DNA from 2 places in the Nocardioides sp. NBC_00850 genome. Region 1 is predicted to be linked to the other one. Evidence: riboswitches for the same ligand, from Rfam matches in the RefSeq annotation. Region 1 holds a riboswitch; the other holds the start of a gene.
The links. Region 1 has a riboswitch for cobalamin ahead of OH802_RS25595 (hypothetical protein). Riboswitches for the same ligand answer to the same signal wherever they lie in the genome.

Region 1 (7,427 bases):
ACGTTCGGCGGCGAGCCCAACTCCCAGGTCTGCCCGACCTGCCTCGGTCTGCCCGGCTCGATGCCGGTCGTGAACGCCAAGGCGGTGGAGAGCGCGATCCGGATCGGCCTTGCGCTCAACGGCTCGATCGCGGAGTGGTGCCGGTTCGCCCGGAAGAACTACTTCTACCCGGACATGCCGAAGAACTTCCAGACCTCGCAGTACGACGAGCCGATCGTCTACGACGGCTACCTCGACGTCGAGGTCGAGGGGGAGACCTACCGGGTCGAGATCGAGCGTGCCCACATGGAGGAGGACACCGGCAAGACCACCCACATCGGTGGCGCGACCGGCCGCATCCACGGCGCCGACTACTCGCTGGTCGACTACAACCGTGCGGGCATCCCGTTGATCGAGATCGTCACCCGACCGATCCTCGGCACCGGTGCCAAGGCGCCGCTGGTGGCGAAGGCCTACGTCGCCGCGCTGCGCGAGATCCTGCTGGGTCTGGGTGTCTCCGACGTACGCATGGACCAGGGCTCGATGCGCTGCGACGTCAACCTGTCGCTGTCCCCGAAGGGCTCCGGCAAGCTCGGCACCCGCACCGAGACGAAGAACGTCAACTCGCTGCGCTCGGTCGAGCGGGCCGTACGTTTCGAGATGTCGCGCCACGCCGGGATCCTCGACGCGGGGGAGGCGATCTTCCAGGAGACCCGCCACTTCCACGAGGACACCGGCACCACCTCGGCGGGCCGGGCGAAGTCGGACGCCGACGACTACCGCTACTTCCCCGAGCCCGACCTCGTCCCGGTCGCGCCGTCGCGAGAGTGGGTCGAGGAGCTGCGGGCGAGCCTGCCGGAGCGCACCGCTGACAAGCGGGCCCGCCTGCAGGTCGAGTGGGGCTACTCCGACCTGGAGATGCGCGACGTCTGGGCCGCCGGTGCGCTGTCGCTGATCGAGGCGACGGTCGCCGAAGGAGCCTCCGCACAGGCCGCCCGTAAGTGGTGGATGGCCGAGCTCTCCCGCAGCGCCAACGACCGTGGCGTCGAGCTCGCCGAGCTCGGTGTCACCCCGGTGCAGGTCGCCGAGGTGCAGAAGCTGGTCGACGCCAAGACGCTGACCGACAAGCTGGCCCGCCAGGTCTTCGAGGGTCTTCTCGCAGGTGAGGGCACGGTTTCGGAGATCATCGACGCCCGCGGGCTCGCCGTGGTCTCCGACGACGGCGCGCTCGGCGCAGCCGTCGACGAAGCCATCGACGCCCAGCCCGCGGTCGCCGACAAGATCCGCGGCGGCAACCAGGCCGCGGCCGGTGCGCTCATCGGCGCGGTCATGAAGGCGACCGGCGGCAAGGCCGACGCCAAGCGTGTCCGCGAGCTGATCCTGGAGAAGCTCGCCTAAGACCCACGCCGAGTCGGCTCGTCCTGACAACAAACTCCGCCGAGTCGGCGCGTCATGACGCGCCGACTCGGCGTTGGTTTTGGTCAGAATGAGCCGACTCGGCGATGGGGTGCACTGGCAGACTGTCCGGCGTGACCGAGCCCTTCCGCATCGCACTGCTCATCGACGCCGACAACGCGCCTGCCTCGAAGATCGACGAGATCTTGAACGACCTGGCCGAATACGGCGAGGTGACGATCCGGCGGGCCTACGGCAACTGGACCAAGTCCGAGCTCAAGGGCTGGATCGAGGAGCTGCATGACGCCGCGATCAGGCCGATGCAGCAGTTCGACCTGACCGCGCACAAGAACGCCTCCGACATGGCGCTCGCGATCGACGCCGTCGAGCTGCTACATGCGGCGATCCCCGACGCGTTCGCACTGGTCTCCTCCGACTCCGACTTCACGCCGCTGGTGCACTACCTGCGGGAGAAGGGCCGGGCGGTCTACGGCTACGGCCGGGAGAAGACGCCGGCGCCGTTCAAGAGCGCCTGCACCCGGTTCACCGTGGTGGAGAAGCTCGGTGGCTCCGAGGAGGAGACCGAGGCCGACACCGAGCCCGGGACCACGCGCACCCGCAAGCAGTCGTCCGCGGCGACCAACGGGCAGGCGCTGAAGCGCAACGCCCGGCTGATCCAGCTGCTGCGCAACTCCATCGCCGCGGCCGCCGACGACGACGGCTGGGCACTGGTCGGCACCGTGGTCTCCCGCATCCGCAACCAGTCCTCCGAGGACCCGCGCAACTACGGGTACGCCACCTGGACCAAGCTCATCAAGGCGATCGACCTCTTCGAGCTCAAGGACGAGGGCACCTCGGCGATCGCGGTCAGCGACAAACGCAACAAGAAGTGACGTACGTCCTCTACCGGGTCTCCGTGGACGCCGGGCGAGAGCATCGAACGCCCTTGGGCACCGACCCGTGGAGGTGCTTCAGCGCGGCCTTGAAGTCGCGACAGCGCTCGGTGTCCTCCTCTTTGTTGCGGGGGTAGCCGATCGCCGCGTTGACCCCGCCCATGTCGAGGGCGTCGGCTAGCGGGTTGATGTCGCGGGCGACGGTCCAGTACCACCGCGAGATCGGCGCGCTGTAGTCCAGCGACCGGGCGAGCTCGGGGCGGCGGCGCAGGTCGATGTCGAAGTAGGCGCCGGCGTCGGTGTAGTTGGCCTCGCCGGTCAGCTGGATGTAGCCGCGACCGGTGAACTTCCGCTTGTCGCGACCCTTGGCGTCGTGGTGGAAGGAGCTCTCGTTGGCGAGCGTGGTCAGGTACGCCGCCTGCCGGTAGGCCGTGGTGATCCCGGCATCGGCCATGGCGCGGTTGAGGCTCGGCAGCCCGGTCTCGACGGTGCTCCGGTCACCGACCTTCTCGCCGAACATGGCGACCAGATCGGCGTACGTGACCGATGTCCGTGCCTCCTCCGCACCCGCCGTCGTGGTCGGGGAGAGGGCGAGAAAGGTGGCCGAGATCGAGGTTGCGACAAGGCCGAGAATCCTGTGGCGCATGGGGACAGAGTGACTGCTCGGCGGCGATCCCGCAAGCAGGGCCTGCCCGGCATAGGATTGCCCCGCATAGCAGAGCCTCAATCAACACACGCCGTGGTGGGGGAAGCCGGTCGGATCCCGGCGCTGACCCGCAACCGTAGGCCCAGGACCGAGAGTCCTGAGCGAGCCGGAGCACCTGCCGACGGGCGCGTACTGACCTGACGCTGTCGTGGAAAGCAGCGGGTCGGCCCTGGGCCTTCCCGACGAACAGCGCGGAAGGAACCATGAAGAAGACCGTCCTCGGCGGCATCGCCGCCGCCCTCGCCCTCACCTCGCTCGCCGGCTGTGGCGAGAAAGCCGTCGAGGAGGGGGAGAAGCCCACCTACGACGCCAAGGTGTCCACCGCGGTGGCCGACTGGCTCGTGGCCCAGGCGCCGGAGGGCGTGGCCCGCAACGCGCAGTACGGCACCGACGACTTCGGGCTCAGCGCCGACATCGGGATCGCGCTGGCAGAGGTCGGTGGCTACGACGAGGAGATCTCCACGATCGCCGCGGCGGTGATGGAGAACAAGAAGGCCTACACCTCGCCCGGGTTCGGCACGATCACCTCGGCCGGAGCGACCGCGAAGGCGCTCGTCCTCCAGCAGAACGTCGACGCCTCCGACCCCGGTCTGCTCGAGCAGCTCGAGGGCACGGTCGCCGAGAACGGCCGGATCGCCGACGAGCTCGACCCCAAGGACAAGAAGGCGGCTGACTACTCCAACACCATCGGACAGTCGTACGCCGTGTGGGCGCTGAACAACGCCGAGAGCGAGGAGGCCGCGGCCGCGACGGAGTTCCTGGCCGGGCAGCAGTGCGAGGAGGGGTGGTTCCGGGTCACCTTCACGGCCGACCCCGCCGCTGCTGATCAGACCTGCGACGCCGACCCGAAGGCAGTCCCGGACGCCGACGCCACCGCGTTCGCGCTGATCGCCCTGTCCGGGGTCGCGTCCCCGGAGGCGGAGAAGGCCGTCGAGGCCGGCGTGAGCTGGCTGAAGGAGACCCAGGCGGAGGACGGGTCGTTCAAGGCGGCCACCGGCAACATCGCCAACTCCAACACCACCGGCCTGGCCGGGTGGGCGTTCGGACGCGCCGGTGAGACCGACGCCGCCGAGAAGGCGGCGAGCTGGGTCGCCGACCACGTCGTGACCTGTGGCGACGACGCCGGCGCGGTGGCCTATGACGACGCCGCGCTGACCGAGGGCAACACCAAGGGCCTGACCAAGGAGTCCGAGGGGATGTACCGCCTCGCCGCCGCCCAGGCGCTGCCGTCGCTGGTCTTCCTGCCCAAGGATGCGACCGCGAAGAGCTCGTGCTGATCCTGCGGTCCTCGTTGGTGGCCCTGGCGATCCTCGCCGGGGCCACCGCACCTGTCTTCACCCCCGTCTCCGCTTGGTCTGCGGCCTCGTCCGCCGAGGCGTGTGACGGCGTCACCGTCGTCGTCGAGCCCAACGCGTTGGGTGGCGGCCCTGAGGTCACCTGTGTCCAGCCCGAGGAGGGTGACACCGGCGCCGACCTCTTCGAGAAGGCGGGACATCCGCTCACCTATGTGACCTCGATGCCCAGCGTCGTATGTCGCGTCGATGAGCGGCCGAAAGCAGCCGGTTGCGCCCAGATGCCGCCTGCCGACGCGTACTGGTCGCTCTGGATCACCGACGATTCGGGGGCCTGGAGCTATGCCTCCAGAAATGTTACCGAAATCAGCGTGACCTCCGGGCAGGGTGTTGCGTTCACGTGGATAGACGACGATGTCGTTACCGCTCCGGCGACGGAGCTTGGGGATGCTGTGGGGGCGCCCTCAAGCCCGTCGCCGGAGTTATTTCCGGAGGAGTCGACGGATTCGACCTCCGAGACCGAGCATCTGCCCACCTGGGTCGCGCCCGCGGGGATCCTCGCACTGTTCACCGTGGCCGGTGCCGTGTGGTGGCGCCGGCGATGAGCACGCTGTTGCGTACGGCCGCGGTCGCGCACCTGCCCCGTGATCTGCACCCCGTCGCCTGGTGGGTGTGGGCGATCGGCATGGCTGCGTACGCCTCCTTCACCACCAACCCGTTGCTGCTCCTGCTCGTGGTGGGGGTGGTGTCGGTCGTGGTCGCCGCGCGTCGTGGCGACCAACCGTGGGCGAAGGCGTTCCGGCTCTACGTCGGCCTCGCGGTGTTCATCGTCGTGACCCGGGTGCTCTTCCGGGTGCTCCTGGGTGCCGTTCCGGGTCACGTGATCCTCGACCTGCCCGAGATCCCGCTCCCGGAGTGGGTACTGGGGATCCGGCTGCTCGGGCCGCTCACCCGAGAGGCCCTGCTGGCCGGCCTCTACGACGGGATGCGGCTGGGCACCATCGTGATCTGCGTCGGCGCGGCCAACGCGCTCGCGAACCCGAAGCGGCTGCTGCGCTCGCTGCCGCCGGCGCTCTACGAGATCGGCACCGCTGTCGTGGTCGCCGTGACGGTGCTGCCGCAGCTCGCCGAGTCGGTGCAGCGGGTGCGCGCCGCGCAGCGGCTGCGTGCCGGTGCGACCGGAAAGGTCAAGCGGCTGCGCCGCTTCCTCGTGCCGGTGCTCGAGGACGCCCTGGAGCGGTCGATGGCGCTGGCGGCGGGCATGGACACGCGCGGCTACGGACGTACGGCCGGCGTCCCGGTCGCCACCAGGCGGATCACCTCGGCGCTCATGCTGGTCTCGCTCGTCGGGCTCTGCGCCGGCGTCTACGCGGTGCTGGACGGCACCACGCCAGGCTGGCTGGCCGCCACCATGCTCGCGCTCGGCGTCGGCGCCGCCGCTGGTGGGCTGGCGCTCGCCGGCCGCCGGGTGACACGGACCGTCTACCGACCCGACCGGTGGCGCTGGCCGGAGGTCGTGGTGGCATTGAGCGGGATCGTGGTCATCGCCGTGGGCTGGTGGGTCGCCCGCTACCAGGTCCCGGTCGCCTTCCCGGGCGTGAGCACCGTCCCGGAAGTCACCCTGACCGCCATGGCTGGTGTGCTCGTCGGGCTGGTCCCGGCCGTCGCCGCCCCGCTACCGGCATCATCGCTCGTCCACGAGGAGGCAGTCGCATGATCGAGCTGCGAGGCATCACGTTCACCCCGCCCGACTCCTCCGAGCACGTGCTCAAGGACGTCGATCTCACCATCGAGGAGGGCGAGCTGCTGCTCGTCTCCGGTCCGACCGGCTCGGGGAAGTCGACCCTGCTCGGCGTGCTCGCCGGCCTGGTGCCGCGCTTCTCCGGCGGCCTGCTCGACGGTGACGTCCTGCTGGACGGGGCCTCGATCGTCCGTACGCCGCCGCGCGAGCGCGCCGGGATCATCGGCTACGTCGGGCAGGACCCGGTGGCCGGGTTCGTCACCGACACGGTCGAGGAGGAGCTCGCCTACGGGATGGAGCAGCTCGGCCTCCCGCCGGCGACCATGCGGCGCCGGGTGGAGGAGACCCTCGACCTGCTCGGCATCGCCGAGCTGCGGCAGCGGTCGCTGCGTACGCTCTCGGGAGGGCAGCAGCAGCGCGTCGCGATCGGCTCGGTGCTCACCACCCACCCGCGGGTCGTCGTGCTCGACGAGCCCACCTCCGCCCTCGACCCCACCGCCGCCGAGGACGTGCTCGCCACCATCACCCGGCTGGTGCACGACCTCGGCACCTCCGTCGTCCTCGCCGAGCACCGGCTCGAGCGGGTCGTGCCGTTCGCCGACCGCATCGCGCTGCTCGTCGGCGACGGCTCCGTCGCCGTCGGTGACCCCGCTGAGGTCCTGGAGACCTCGCCCATCGTGCCGCCGCTCGTCGAGCTCGGCCGCGAGCTCGGCTGGTCGCCCCTGCCGCTCACGGTGCGGGATGCGAAGCGGCGGGCGCGGTCGTTGGAATACCCGGTTAACCGGCCCTCTACCAATTTCTCAGGCCTGCGCTTCTCTGGCATTGCAATGCCAGAGAAGCGCAGGAAAAGCCTGAGAAGTTCCGGGCTCACGGTCACCCGAGGACGTACGCCGGTCCTGCACGACGTCTCGATCGAGCTGCCCGCGGGGCGGGTGACGGCGCTGATGGGACGCAACGGATCGGGCAAGTCGACGCTGCTGTGGACGCTGCAGGGGACCCAGAAGCGGCTGGCCGGGTCGGTGGACGTGGAAGGCAAGGATCCGGCGACCCTCGACCCCGAAGAGCGACGCGAGCTCGTCGGGCTGCTGCCGCAGACCGCGGCGGATCTGCTCTACCTGGAGACGGTGGCCGAGGAGTGCGATGCCGGCGGCCCACGGACGAGGGAGATCCTGGACAGCCTCGTTCCAGGCATCCCCGACGGCCAGCACCCGCGCGACCTCTCGGAGGGCCAGCGCCTCGCTCTGGCGCTGTCGCTGATCCTGAGCGCCGACCCGCCGGTCGTGCTCCTCGACGAGCCCACCCGCGGCCTCGACTATGCCGCCAAGCACGCTCTCTCCGAGATCCTGCGCGAGCTCACCGAGGCAGGCAAGGCGGTCCTGGTGGCGACCCACGACGTCGAGTTCGTCGCCGAGGCCGCCGAC
Region 2 (7,427 bases), 2.7 Mb from region 1:
GCGTGCCCGGCGCTGGGCCGCAGCACCCCGGCGAGGATGCGCAGCAGGGTCGACTTGCCCACGCCGTTCACACCGACGATCCCGAGGCGGGTGCCCACCGGCACGTCCAGATCGACATCGCGAAGCACCTCGCGCTCGCCCAGCCTGGCGGCGACCCCACGCAGCCGCAGCGCGGGCTGGAAGTCGCTCATCGGTCACCGCCGAACCGGTACTGACCGCGCCCGAGCAGCAGCAGGAAGAGCGGCGCGCCGACGACGCCGGTGACCACGCCCAACGGGATCTCCTGCGGCCGGGCCACCAGCCGGGCGAGCACGTCGACCCACAGCAGGAACACCCCGCCGCCCAGGGCCGCGACCGGGAGCACCACCCGGTGCTGGGCGCCCACGAGCAGCCGGGCCGCGTGCGGCACGATCAGCCCGACGAACCCGATCCCACCGCTGACCGCGACCAGGACCCCGACCAGCACGGCCAGCGCGACGAACAGAGTCGTACGCAGCGCCGCGACGTCCACGCCGAGCGCCGCGGCGGTCTCGGGGCCGGCGGCCAGCGCGTCCAGCCAACGGTGCAGCGCCAGCATTGCGAGCCCCAGGACGAGACTGAGGATCGCGGGCAGCCACAGCTTCTCCCAGCTGGCGCCACCGACGCTGCCGAGCATCCAGAACATCACCGAGTCCGCCGCGCGCGGATCATCGCTCATGAAGACCAGGAACGAGGCGATCGCGGAGAGCCCCGAGGAGAGCACGACACCCGAGAGCACCAACCGGATCGGGGTCAACCCGCCCTGCGCGGTGGCCACCAGCCACACCAGCATGGCCGAGCCGACCGCCCCGAGCAGCGCGCCGCCGGAGACCGCATAGATGCCGAGGCCGCCCAGCGCCCCGGTGGTGATCGCCGCCGTCGCTCCCACCGAGGCGCCCGAGCTGATGCCGAGGAGGAACGGGTCGGCGAGCGGGTTACGGACCAGGGTCTGCATGCCCGCACCGGCGACGGCCAGGCCGGCGCCTACGGCGAGCGCCATCAGCGCCCTGGGGACGCGCAGCTCCCACACGATCACGTCCCACTTCCCCGGGGCGTCGCCCTGGAGCCGGTCGCCGACCGCCGCGATGACCTCACCGATCGGTATCCGCTCGGACCCGAAGGCCAGGGACGCGACGGCGCTGAGCGCCGAGGCGAGCAGCAGCGCAGTCACCAGCGGCACGAACGGGACTCGTCGTCTCCGGTCACGGGCACGGCGCGGGCTCAGGGTCTCGCGCGGGCTCAGGGTCTCGCGGGACGGCGTTTCCACGGCGATCGGCCTCTCAGGTCCTCTGGACCCTGGTCGCGAGGGCCGTGACGTACATCTGAGCCGACAGGTTTTCGGACTCGGGTTCACCCGGTGACGCCGCCTTCCCAGGGACCCGGTCCCCAGTGGCTGCCTAGCGTCACCGTCGCCCTCACCGCTGCGCGCCAGTCCCGGATTCACACCGGAGTTCCCTGGCATCCATCAGGATGCGTTCGACTCGGCGCAGAGGCTAGCACGGGCCGCAGGGACGGTGTCGGGGAAGTTTCCGGCGACACGGCGGAACACAAGATCTAGGAAGTTGCATTGGTGTAATTCCCGCATATAGTGGTCCTCGCAGCTGGTTCTCCCACCTCGGCGACGGGGCGGGAGAGGCAAGAGGGAACCCGGTGTGAGTCCGGGACTGCCCCGCAGCGGTGAGTGGGAACGACCGCCGTCACGAAGCACTGGGAGCAAGCCGGCTCCTGGGAAGCGACGGCCACTAGGACCGAGCACGATGACGCCCACGAGTCCGAAGACCTGCCAGTGCCCACCTCATGGTGGGGTCCGCGACCTCGAGGGAAGGTCAGGGGATCGAGCGAGCACCACGTGACCGGGTCCGCCCGGCGCGCTGCCGCCGTCCTCCCTGCCCCGGCACGGATGCACGAGACATCCAGCGGGCCGGGGGCCTGCGTGAGCAAGGGGCATGGGGCTTGATCGACACCGAGGGTCTACCGATCCGCACCGAGAAGTCGGCGTACGTCTTCGACTATCCGATGGCCGAGGACCTGGCCAAGAAGCAGCGGAGCATCTTCTGGACCGCCGAGGAGATCCCGGTCGAGAACGACAAGCAGGACTTCCTGGTCAACATGACCGACGCCGAGCAGGCGGCGGTCAAGACGACGCTGAAGCTGTTCACCATCTACGAGCTGATCCTCGGCGGCGAGGTGTGGGGCGACCGGATCTTCCACGCGTTCCCGCGTCCGGAGGTCCAGATGATGGCCAACGCCTTCTCGTTCGCCGAGCTGAACATGCACGCGCCGTTCTACGCGAAGCTCAACAAGGTGCTGATGATCGACACCGAGGAGTTCTATGACTCCTACAAGAACGACCCGGTGCTGGCCGAGCGGATCCAGTTCGTGTGGGACGCGATCGCCGACGAGGACCTGCTCTACGCGCTGAGCGTCTTCACGTTGATGGAGAACTGCGTCCTCTACTCCAACTTCGCCTTCCTCAAGCACTTCCAGTCCGGCGGGAAGAACCTGCTGCAGAACGTGATCAGCGGCATCAACTTCTCCGCCCGCGACGAGAACCTGCACGCCACCGGCGGCGCCTGGCTGTTCAACACCACTCTCGACGAGTACGCCGCCACCGTCCCGGACGACAAGTTCGAGGCCGAGCGCGACGACCTCTTCGCGAGGGTCCGTGGCGTCGCCGAGCACCTCTACGCCCACGAGGCCCGGATCGTGGAGATGCTCTTCGACCACGGGCCGATCGCGGGCATCGACCAGGCCGACCTGGAGACCTTCGTGAGGTCCCGCATCGACATGACCCTGGAGAACATGCGGATGGAGCCGCTGTTCAACGTCGAGGCCAACCCGATCGCCGAATGGTTCTACAGCGGCATCAACGGCACCCAGTTCCACGACTTCTTCCAGGTCACCGGCAACGAATACAACCGCAACATCGGCGAGACGGAGTTCAGCTTCTAATGAGCAACAACAACTGGGAGGCGCTCTCCGCCGAGCGCAAGGCCCTGCAGGCCGAGGGCGTCGTGCCCGCCTTCATGACCACGGCGGGCTACGCCATGTTCAAGGCCAAGTACACCGTCGCCGACCAGAGCGTCCGGGAGCGCTACGAGACCATCGCCAGCACCGCCGGCGACCTCGCCGACGAGATGTACCCCCGCGAGGACGGCGTCTCCTGGACGGAGCGGTTCTTCGAGGCCATCTGGAACGGCTGGCTCTCCCCGTCGACACCGGTGCTGTCCAACCTCGGCACCGACCGGGGTCTGCCCGTCTCGTGCGAGGGATCGTACGTCGAGGACTCTGTCTGGGGCTTCTACGAGACCCTCAAGGAGGCGGCGATCCTCTCCCAGAACGGGTTCGGCACCTCGGCGTACCTCGGTGACGTCCGGCCCCGTGGCGCGAAGTTCAGCGACAACGGCAAGGCCAACGGCGTGGTCCCGGTCTTCTGCAACTTCGTGGAGATGACCAACCAGATCAGCCAGGGCGCCACCCGCCGTGGCTCCTGGGCGGGCTACCTCCCGGTGGACCACCCGGACTTCTTCGAGCTCGCCGACCTGATCTTCCGCGAGCCCGCCAACAAGAACATCGGCTGGATCTTCAGCCAGGCGTTCATCGACCGGATGCTGGCCGGCGACAAGGACGCCCTGGAGCGCTACCAGCGAGTGCTGAAGATCCGGGTGGTCCTGGGCAAGGGCTACATCTGGAAGGTCGACACCGTCAACGCCGCCCAGACCGAGTCCTACCGTGCCAACGGGCTGGCCAACAAGGCCTCCAACCTGTGCTCGGAGATCACCCTGTTCAGCGACGAGGACCACTCCTACACCTGCGTGCTCTCCTCGCTGAACCTCTCGACCTACGACGAGTGGAAGGACCAGGACACGGCGTACGTCGCGACCGTCTTCCTCGACGCGGTCGCCGAGGCGTTCCTGCGCAAGGCCCGCACCATCCGCGGCCTGGAGCGGGCGGTGCGCTACACCGAGAAGGCCCGCAGCCTGGGGCTGGGCGTGATGGGCTACCACGACTACCTGCAGAAGCAGCGGGTGCCGTTCGAGTCGGACAAGGCCGCGGCGCTCAACAAGGACATCTTCGAGCGGATCTCGTCGCACGCCGACGCCGCGTCGCGGTGGATGGGCTCGGTCGCGGGCATCCCGGAGTGGTGCGTCGGGCGGCGCAACTCCCACCTGATGGCGATCGCCCCGACGATGAGCACCGCGGTGATCGTCGGCGGCACCAGCCAGGGCATCGAGCCGTACGTCGCCAACGTCTGGAACCAGACCACCTCGGCCGGCGAGATGCCGCGGGCCAACCAGAACCTCGTCGAGGTGATGGAGGAGCGCGGGGTCTACGACCAGGCGCACATCGACGACATCGTCGACCACGGCGGTTCGGTCCAGCACGTCGACTGGCTCGACGAGCACGAGAAGGACGTCTTCAAGACGGGCTACGAGATCGACCAGGAGATCCTGCTCGCCCGCGCCTCGGACCGGCAGGTCTACATCGACCAGGCCCAGTCGCTCAACCTGTTCTTCCAGGCCGACGCGACCCCGCAGTACATCAGCAAGATCCACAAGCTCGCCCTGCTCGACCCGAACATCAAGAGCCTGTACTACCTGCGCTCACGGGCCGGCATCCAGGCCAGCAAGCAGACCCGCACCAACTGATTCCCCTGATTCCTTCGACGGAGAGGCATGACCATGAACGAGACCCCGACCACCACCGACGCCATCGACGACCTGACCTGGGACGACTGGAGCGACGCCGAGGTCTGCGCCATCGAGAACGGCCCTGACTGCGCGGCCTGCGAAGGATGAGCGAGGCGGCCGGGCGGCCGACGCTCACGGTCTGCCGCGGATGCTGCTGCGGGACGGAGCGGAAGTCGCCCGGGGTGGACCATGCGGCCGTGCTCACCACGCTGAACGCAGCTGCCGGGGAGTCGGCGACCGTACGTGTCGCCGACTGCCTCGGCCCCTGCGAGCGGGCCGACGTCGTGGTGGTCGGCCCCTCACCCGAGGGCCGGCAGCGCGGCGCGCGGCCGGTCTGGGTCGCCAGGGCCGGCTCGGCGAGGGTGGCCGACGCGCTGGCCCAGTGGACCCGCGCCGGCGGACCGGGCATCGCTGAGGCACCGCCCGCGGTCCTGGCCCGGGCGTTCCGTCAGGAGCGCTGAACGACCACCGCGTACGCCGCCGCGACCAGGGCCGCGCCGATGCCGACCCGGCGGGCCAGCGTGGTGGCACTGACGACGTCGGCGGGGGCGGCGTCGCGGCCGTCGCCCATCACCGCGCGGTGCTCGATCCGGTTGCCGTAGTAGCGGTTCGTTCCGCCCAGTCGGATGTCGAGAGCGCCCGCGAAGGACGCCTCGACGACGCCGGCGTTCGGGCTCGGGTGGCGCGCGGCGTCGCGGCGCCAGGCCTCCCACGCCTGCCTGGCCCGCGACGGCGCGGCGACCAGCGTGAGCAGGCCGGAGAGGCGGGAGCCGGGCAGATTGAGCAGGTCGTCGAGGCGGGCGCTGGCCCAGCCGAAGTGCTCGTAGCGGTCGTTGTGGTGCCCGACCATCGCGTCCAGGGTGTTGGCGGCGCGGTAGCCGAGCAGGCCGGGTACGCCCGCGACGGCGCCCCACACCAGCGGTGCGACCACGGCGTCGGAGGTGTTCTCGGCGACGCTCTCGACCACCGCCCGGGAGACCTCGGAGGCGTCGAGCTCCTCGGTGTCGCGGCCGACGAGGTGGGTCAGCCGCTGCCGCGCGGCGGGGAGGTCGTCGCGGTCGAGGTGGGCGTGGACGGCGAGCGCCTCCCGCTCCAGCGAGCGGCCGCCCAAGACTGCCCAGGTCGCGGCCGCGGTCACCAGGGTCGTGCCGATCCGGCCTGGGGCGAGCCGCTCCGCGGCGGCGCCGAGGGCCACCGCTCCGCCGACCAGCGTCGCGGTGTGGAGGACGCCTCGGGCCCGGTCGTCCGCGTACCAGGCGCGCTCCGCCTTCATCGCGACCGAGCCGAAGCCGGCGACCGGGTGGTATCGCCGCGGGTCCCCGAGCAGGCGGTCCAGCGCGAAGCCGGCCAGGAGCCCGACCGCCCGCGGGCTCACGACGCTGCCCGGGTCTGGCTCAGCACGGCCAGGAGCTGGTCGGTCGGGCCCTCGGGGCGTACCGCGATCCGCACCCAGTCCGGGCCCAGGCCGGGGAAGGTGTCGGCGCGGCGTACGGCGATGCCCTGCTCGCGCAGGGCCTCACGGACTCCGGCGCCCGGGCGGGCCAGGACGAAGGAGGCGGCCGAGGGGACGTACTCGATCTGCTGGTCTCGTAGGCCGGCCTCGAGATGGTCGCGCCAGGTGGCGATCCGCTCGGCGCGCTCGCGGGCCTCGGCGCTGGCGCGCTCGGTGGCGCAGGCGAGCATCGCGGCAGCCGCGGTGGCGGAGACCGACCACGGGGTACGCACCGCCTCCAGGTCGCTGATCGCGGCGGCGTCGCCGACGACGTAGCCGGCGCGTACTCCGGGGATCGACCAGTGCTTCGTCAGGCTCCGGATCACCAGCAGGCCGTCCTCGCGGTGCCCGGTGAGGGTCTCGGGCTCCCCAGGCACCGCGTCCATGAACGCCTCGTCGACCACGACCAGCCGGCCGGGACGGAGGAGGGCGCGGAGGGTGGCGGCGGGATGGAGCGCGCCGGTGGGGTTGGTCGGATTGCCGACGACGACCAGGTCCGCGTCCTCGGGCACGGCCGCGGGGTCGAGGGCGAACCCGTCCTCGGCCCGGAGGCGTACCTCGGTGACCGTGTGGCCGGCCTGCTCGAGCGCCGCGTGGGGCTCGGTGAACTGCGGATGGACGACGACCGGCCGCCGCCATGGCCTGGCCCGCGCGACCAGCGTGAACGCCTCGGCCGCCCCCGCCGTCGGGAGCACGTCGGCACGTTCGCGGCCGTGGTGCTTGGCCAGCGCCGCCCGCGCCGGCTCCTCGTCGGGGTAGGCCGCCGACGCCAGCGATTCGTGGAGCGCCTGGTCCAGCCACCCCGGCCGCTCGCCGGGGTAGACGTTCACCGCGAAGTCGAGCAGCCCCTCCCCCACCTCGACATCCCCGTGGTGCCGCAGCGGATCGGCAACCCCGCCCCCGCTGGTCGACCCGCCACTCCCGCTGGTCGAGCCGCCGGAGCCGCTGGGCGGAGGCGTGTCGAGACCAACACGGTCCGCTGTCGCGCTCGAGGGGACCGTGTTGGTCTCGACACGCTCGCTGGCGCGAGGGTCTGAACGAAGTGGCCCTCGACCGACGGTGGATGTGGCGGTTCGACCAGCGGACCTCCGAGCCGCGTCGGCGAAGCGGCGGGCCAGGTGCGGATGGCCGGCCCAATGGACGTGGAGGTACGAAGCGTGCAGCGTGTCGCTGCTGAAGCCCGTCTCGGCGCCATCGACGGTCCACGCGGCCTGGGTCCCGGCGGG

Region 2: linked by a shared signal. The riboswitch ahead of OH802_RS12520 (ribonucleotide-diphosphate reductase subunit beta) and the one ahead of OH802_RS25595 (hypothetical protein) in region 1 are both predicted to bind cobalamin.

The regions. Positions count from the first base shown of each region.
Region 1 covers NZ_CP108845.1:5,283,113-5,290,539, reverse strand. Annotated here, with positions in the region: gene gatB (Asp-tRNA(Asn)/Glu-tRNA(Gln) amidotransferase subunit GatB) at 1-1,377, shown strand, start outside; gene OH802_RS25605 (NYN domain-containing protein) at 1,509-2,267, shown strand; gene OH802_RS25600 (hypothetical protein) at 2,278-2,913, opposite strand; cobalamin riboswitch at 2,979-3,111, shown strand; gene OH802_RS25595 (hypothetical protein) at 3,177-4,250, shown strand; gene OH802_RS25590 (hypothetical protein) at 4,244-4,870, shown strand; gene OH802_RS25585 (CbiQ family ECF transporter T component) at 4,867-5,982, shown strand; gene OH802_RS25580 (ABC transporter ATP-binding protein) at 5,979-7,427, shown strand, end outside.
Region 2 covers NZ_CP108845.1:2,548,997-2,556,423, reverse strand. Annotated here, with positions in the region: gene OH802_RS12530 (ABC transporter ATP-binding protein) at 1-191, opposite strand, end outside; gene OH802_RS12525 (FecCD family ABC transporter permease) at 188-1,198, opposite strand; cobalamin riboswitch at 1,330-1,514, opposite strand; cobalamin riboswitch at 1,604-1,821, shown strand; gene OH802_RS12520 (ribonucleotide-diphosphate reductase subunit beta) at 1,972-2,970, shown strand; gene OH802_RS12515 (ribonucleotide reductase N-terminal alpha domain-containing protein) at 2,970-4,667, shown strand; gene OH802_RS12510 (hypothetical protein) at 4,695-4,817, shown strand; gene OH802_RS12505 (hypothetical protein) at 4,907-5,170, shown strand; gene OH802_RS12500 (cobalamin biosynthesis protein) at 5,158-6,084, opposite strand; gene OH802_RS12495 (cobyrinate a,c-diamide synthase) at 6,081-7,427, opposite strand, start outside.